DNA from 3 places in the Glaciimonas sp. PCH181 genome. Region 2 is predicted to be linked to each of the others. Evidence: predicted binding sites of a transcription regulator. Region 2 holds the regulator's gene; each other region holds the start of a gene.
The links. The regulator sigma-54, encoded in region 2, starts transcription at its own class of promoters, with help from an activator protein. The targets are predictions, from matches to a motif close to TGGCANGNAANCTGCTTT.
Positions count from the first base shown of each region.

Region 1 (2,277 bases), on a different contig from region 2:
AATTCTGCATCCTGCAACAAAATCCGGGCAAACAATACGCGCTGAAACTGCCCCGCAGACAAACTGCCAATCGAGCGATCAGCGAAGCCTTCCAGACCAACCGCGTGCAGCGCCGCATCGGCCTTGACTGCCATTGCCTGCGTAATACCGCCAAACAACCCTGCACGCTGCCAGTACCCCAGCAACACACAATCCAATACCGAAATCGGAAAGCCGCGATCAATCTCAGCTTGCTGCGGCAAATACGCAATCCGCTTACGCGGCACGCTGATATCGACATGGCCGCCATCGATACGTACCAACCCAAGCAAGCTTTTTAGCAGAGTACTTTTACCGGCACCGTTCGGCCCGATGATCGCGGTCAGTGAACCGGATTCAAAACTGCCGCTAATATGATGCAACGCCGGATGCTGACGATACGCTACCGTCAGGTTATGTAATGTGACCGCGCTCACGGCGGTGGCTGCCAGTGCGGGCTTCATCCTGTCGCCCCTGCTAATGCCCACCAGACACCAAGCCAGAATAAGGCGCAGACGGGCAGCACCAGCATCAGGCGAAACCACGCCGAGCGCGCCAGCATGCTGCTGCGTCTTTTGTTAAGGGGAGAAGAGTGGATCGGCATCTTTTTACATTCACAACGCAGGGTTGAAAACAGGATCATCCCGCTTCAGGCTCATCAAGATCGACTGAAACGAAAAACGCAATGCAACATAGTTGCAGCTCGCAGAATTATAGTGCAACTAAGTTGCATTTTGTGATTTTAGCGAAGACTTTTTAGAAATTTTTTAACACGGAAGTCACCAACGGCGATGTTGCGCTATCGAATCAATTTTAGTGCCAGCGCAAATACGGAACACTCTTTCTCTAACAGTGTTCCAAAACTCAACATACAAGTTTTGACAGGTGTTTCAAATACGCCGATCTACAGCGTCCCAATGCATCCATGGCAACAACGCTTACATGCATTACACCCAATCCCCATGCGGCTCCGATACATTTTTCAGGCACTTTCGGCGGTGCTCTCTGGTCTTAATCAGGTTACACCCGATGATTGGCACGCACCTTGCAATTACCTGTTCGTGCCTGTTGCACCTGGCTCAAAGCCAACTTGGTAATTAATCAATCAAAATCCCTTTCGGAGGACGACATGAATCTCGCAGATATCAGCAAATTAGGCATTAAAAACCCCTTCAAACAGCGTTACGACAATTTCATCGGTGGCAAATTTGTACCGCCGGTAAAGGGTGAGTATTTTGAGAATGTCAGCCCGGTCCTCGGTAAAACTTTCTGCGAAGTAGCCCGTTCCACCGCAGAAGATGTCGATCTGGCATTGGATGCCGCGCATGCCGCGAAACGCGCATGGGGCCGCACTTCGCCAACCGACCGCGCCAACATCTTGCTCAAAATCGCTGACCGGATGGAAGCCAATCTGGAACTGCTGGCCATCGCTGAAACCATCGACAACGGCAAACCGCTGCGCGAAACCACACTGGCCGACATTCCACTGGCAATTGATCATTTCCGCTATTTTGCCGGTTGCATCCGGGCACAGGAAGGTTCCGTAGCAACAATTGATGCTGAAACTTACGCTTATCACTTCCATGAGCCTTTGGGCGTAGTCGGTCAGATCATTCCGTGGAATTTCCCGATTCTGATGGCAGTCTGGAAAATGGCACCGGCATTGGCTGCAGGTAACTGCATCGTGCTGAAACCTGCTGAACAAACCCCAGCCTCGATCATGGTCTGGATTGAACTGGTGCACGATTTGTTGCCACCAGGCGTACTTAATATCGTCCAGGGCTTCGGTCTGGAAGCTGGCAAGCCCTTGGCATCCAGCAAGCGCATTGCCAAGATTGCATTTACCGGCGAAACCACGACTGGTCGCCTGATCATGCAATACGCCTCGCAAAACATCATTCCGGTAACACTGGAACTAGGCGGAAAATCGCCGAACATTTTCTTTGCCGATGTGATGGATCAAGACGATGCGTTCTTTGACAAATGCCTGGAAGGCTTTGCCATGTTTGCGCTGAATCAGGGTGAAGTCTGCACTTGTCCATCACGGGCACTGATTCAAGAGTCGATCTACGACCGCTTTATGGAACGTGCATTGAAACGCGTAAAAGCCATTAAACAAGGCAATCCGCTGGAAATGAGCACCATGATCGGCGCACAGGCATCCCAGGAACAACTGGAAAAAATCCTGTCTTATATCGATATCGGCAAACAAGAAGGCGCAAAATTGCTGACCGGTGGCGCACGCACGCAACATGGCGG
Region 1 covers NZ_PYFP01000001.1:2,369,178-2,371,454, forward strand. Annotated here, with positions in the region: gene C7W93_RS10835 (metal ABC transporter ATP-binding protein) at 1-482, opposite strand, end outside; gene C7W93_RS24820 (hypothetical protein) at 479-622, opposite strand; gene adh (aldehyde dehydrogenase) at 1,148-2,277, shown strand, end outside.
Region 1: the regulator sigma-54 is predicted to act here: its motif matches at 1,053-1,070, upstream of adh (aldehyde dehydrogenase).

Region 2 (2,277 bases):
GAATGGCGGGAGTTACGTCGAGGTGATGCCCACTAATTGTGAAATTCATACAGCGCTCCTATGAAGTATGTCGTTGGCGGTTCGGACTTGGGATGATCAATTCATTATGAATCGGTCAGTCAGGACACAGCGACGGTTGTGCATACATACAAACAGCTAAAGAGATTTACGCAAATTGACTGGCGGAATTCTTAATGCTTCGCGATATTTTGCGACCGTACGACGTGCAACTACCATACCTTGTTCCGCGAGCATATCGGCAATCTTGCTGTCAGAGAAAGGACTTTTAGAATCTTCCGCTCCTATCAGTTGTTTGATTAACGCCCGTATCGCTGTAGAGGAAGCCTCTCCACCTGCCTCTGTAGCAACATGGCTACCGAAGAAATACTTTAATTCGAACATCCCGTGAGGGGTGAGCATGTATTTCTGAGTGGTCACACGAGAGATAGTACTTTCGTGTAATCCTAGTGTATCAGCTATTTCGCGCAACACAAGCGGCCGCATCGCGACCGCGCCGTGTGAGAAGAAATTCCGTTGACGTTCTACAATTGCTTGCGCCACGCGCAGGATGGTATCGAAGCGTTGACGCATATTTTTGATCAACCACTTCGCCTCTTGCAACTGCGATCCCAGCGATCCTTCGCTTTTACCTTGCTTCAGAATATTGGCATAGAGGGCGTTTACACGCAGTCTTGGCATAACGTCATTATTAAGCATGACTTGCCAACCATTTTTTGTACGTCTGACAATCACGTCCGGCACCACATAATCCGAGGCGCTGCCCGCAAAAGTAGCGCCTGGATGAGGATTGCATTGCTTGATAACTACTTGTGCTTCACGTAAATCTTCGTCGTCGCAATCGAGCGCTTTTTTGATTTTATTAAAATCGCGTTGTGCAAATAAGGCCAGATAATCTTGCACAATAATTAATGCCAGACGACGTGTGACGAAAGCTACTTTCGGAAATGCTTTAATTTGCAGAGATAGACATTCGGCAGCATTGCGAGCACCCACACCAGTCGGGTCAAAGCTCTGCACCATCTTCAGAGCCATTGATAGCTCTTCGACTTCGATGTCTAATTCCTCTGGAAGACGGGCATGAATATCTTCCAGCGGCTCTTCCAGATAACCATTCTCGTCCAGCGCATCGATGATTAATTCGATCAATGCGCGGTCGCGATGCTGATCCACAGTTTCACGCATTTGCTTCAGCAAATGTTCGCGCAAGGTCGTTTCATAAGCTTCCAACTGCGGCCTGGCATCTTCGTCGTCCGGGGCTTTGGAAGTGCGCGCAACGTCGTCGAAACTCCATTCGCTGTCATTGTTAGCGCTGTCCTGGCTATTGTCGCCAGCCTCTTGAGTTTCACCGCCGCCTTCCGGCTCTGTTGGTGAACTGCTGACTTCACTATCGCCGGTTGGTGCATCCATCGTCGAAGCCGTCGAGTTGATTGCGCCGTCCGCTAACAACCTGACAGAGTTATCAAGAGGGTCGTCAAGCCGTTCCAGCAACGGATTGTCCGAGAGGATGTGTTCCAGTTCCTGATGCAGTTCCAGCGTAGACAATTGCAACAATCGTATAGATTGCTGCAACTGTGGTGTCAGCGCCAGATGTTGCGAGGTGCGGAGTTGGAGGGATTGTTTCATGTGTGCTGGGGATTCCTCAGTATTCCTGTATTCAGTTACATGCGGAAATGTTCACCCAGATAAACGCGTCGCACCGATTCGTTGGCGATGATGTCGTCTGGACTGCCGCTGGCCAGCACGCTACCCTGGTTGATGATGTACGCCCGGTCACAAATGCCGAGCGTTTCCCGCACGTTATGGTCGGTAATCAGGACGCCGATCCCACGCTCTTTCAAGAATCGCACGATGCGCTGAATTTCGATTACGGCAATCGGATCTATCCCTGCGAATGGCTCATCGAGCAATACGAAACGGGGATTGGTGGCTAAAGCGCGGGCGATTTCTACGCGACGGCGCTCACCACCAGATAACGACAAAGCCTGGTTTTCGCGCAGTTTATCGATTTGCAATTCTTGCAGCAGTGATTCCAGCTTGTCCGAGATTTGTTGTTTGGTGAGCGGCACGCCGTCTGGACGCTGAAGCTCGAGCACAGCCCGGATATTGTCTTCTACCGTAAGTTTGCGAAATACCGATGCTTCTTGCGGTAAATAGGACAGACCGAGCACGGCACGTTGATGAATAGGCAAGCGCGAGATATCCACGCCATCCAGATCAATTGCGCCGCCATCCGACGGCACCAAGCCCACAATCATA
Region 2 covers NZ_PYFP01000002.1:832,053-834,329, reverse strand. Annotated here, with positions in the region: gene hpf (ribosome hibernation-promoting factor, HPF/YfiA family) at 1-49, opposite strand, end outside; gene C7W93_RS16880 (RNA polymerase factor sigma-54) at 157-1,644, opposite strand; gene lptB (LPS export ABC transporter ATP-binding protein) at 1,680-2,277, opposite strand, start outside.

Region 3 (2,277 bases), on a different contig from region 2:
ATGCCGACATACGTCGCTTCCATCGGATCGTTGGTTACGACTGTGTTGGCGTTTGGTAATTTGTTAGCAACTGCGTAGGCTTTCCACTTTTTGATGAAGGCTGTGTTAGTCGGATTTTTGACCGATTCAAAGTAGTTCCAAGCTGCCAGATGACCAACCAACGGTTTTGCATCAACGCCGCGCAGCTCTTCTTCGCCGACAGAGAAGGCGACGACTGGAACGTCAGTCGCTTTCAGTCCGGCGTTGCCCAATTCTTTGTAGAACGGGACGTTTGAATCGCCATTGATGGTCGAGATCACAGCCGTTTTGCCGCCTGCTGAAAACTTCTTGATATTGGCAACGATGGTTTGATAGTCGGAATGACCAAACGGTGTGTAAACTTCGTCGATATCGCTATCTTTTACGCCCTTGCTATGCAAGAAGGCGCGCAGGATTTTGTTGGTTGTGCGTGGATAAACGTAGTCGGTTCCCAGCAACACAAAACGTTTGGCGCTGCCGCCTTCTTTTGATATCAGATACTCAACTGCCGGAATCGCTTGCTGATTTGGTGCTGCGCCGGTGTAGAAGACATTTTTTTCCAGTTCTTCACCTTCGTATTGCACTGGATAGAACAGCAGGCTGTTGGTTTCTTTGAATACTGGCAAAACTGATTTACGCGAGACCGAAGTCCAGCAACCGAATACAACGGCAACCTTGTCTTGCGAGATTAATTGACGTGCTTTTTCGGCGAACAACGGCCAGTTGGAGGCTGGGTCAACGACGACTGGCTCGAGTTGTTTACCCAGAACGCCGCCATGTGCATTGATTTCTGCAATGGTCATCAAAGCGACGTCTTTTAATGATGTTTCAGAGATGGCCATGGTGCCGGATAGCGAGTGCAGAATCCCGACCTTGATGGTGTCGGCGGCAAAGGCTGCTGGGAGCCAGGCTGCGGCGGCAAGTGCAAATGCGCCTAGCGCGGTAGCTTTCAAAACGGTGCGACGTGACATGTGTGAATCCCCCTGAATGGTATGCATGAATAAAGACCGCGTGAGATTTCTACGACTATTTTGATTAACCACAGCTAGGCTTTAGCAGGATGCGTGCCAGTCGATTTTGGGGCGTTTAATCACGCTTTACCGAGGGATTTTGGCTTGTTTTATTGCTACTTGATGCTTTTGGGAAGTTGGTGAGTTGCTGGCGCTTGTTTTCAGTGCGTCCGGGCATCTTTAGACGCGCGTTTGCACTGGTCTAGTGCAAACGCGCATATTCTGGGGCGGGATTATGCGGAGGGTAGCCGAATTGGTGAGAGGTGGTGACGGAATACAAAATAGACGCTGGGCGGCGTCTATTAATCAGTTAGTTTCAGCGTAAAAATACGCGGTTCATTATTTGTGTCACCGGATAAGCCACGATGGTCTGAATCACTGGCGGTAAATCGAGTGGGCGCATCATCATTTTGATCGTCATATCGGCGCGTAAATTGGTGCGCACGGTGGCGTTCATCATCGTGCTGATTTCTTTTATTCGCACCGGATCGTCTGCTAGTTCGGGGGAGCGAAATTTGAGGACGTGGCGTAAAGCGCAGGCGGTGTCTTCGGTTTTCATTTCCAGCGTGCGACGACTCAGTGCGCCGAAAATATGGCGACGGCTGAGACCTTCTTTTTGGCGTAGACGACGGAAATAGCGGAAGAAGTGTTTGTAATGATTGACTTCGTCATTGGCGATGCGGCTGGCAAGGTCGCGCATGACGGGTTCGTCGGTGCTGCGGGCTAGCGCCTGATAGAAAGTCGCGGTGCCGGTTTCGACAACGCAGCGGGCGACCATTTCGAGCGCTTTACTTGGCTCCAGGAGCTCAACCTTGCAATACTTGGAATACTCCTCCAGAAAGTCGTTATAGGCCAGCGTCCAGTTGAACTCTGGCCATACGTGCGCGATATAGGCTTGTAATGCATTGCCGTGTTGCAACTCTTCCACTTCCCAGTGGTGTGTGAGCCAATCGGCAATTTCCGGGTCATCCCCGTAATAGGCAATCAGATTTTGCGTGTATAAATCTGAGCCGCTTTCAACGAACGATGCACATGCTGCCAGATAAAATAGATTTTCATCGGATCGGGTTTTTTCAATGTCGATAGTCGAAAATGCCAGATCAGCTATGGTCCAATGCGGGGCGCGTTGTTGTTCGTTGTGTGATTCGTCCTCGCGGGATGTTGTCATGATCAATCTCTCCAATGAAGTTAGCGATATTGATAGATATTGAAAGCGCAATGATTCTTGCAATGCTGCAAGTAGGACGAA
Region 3 covers NZ_PYFP01000001.1:1,324,885-1,327,161, reverse strand. Annotated here, with positions in the region: gene urtA (urea ABC transporter substrate-binding protein) at 1-989, opposite strand, end outside; gene C7W93_RS05965 (ferritin-like domain-containing protein) at 1,345-2,196, opposite strand.
Region 3: the regulator sigma-54 is predicted to act here: its motif matches at 1,071-1,088, upstream of urtA (urea ABC transporter substrate-binding protein).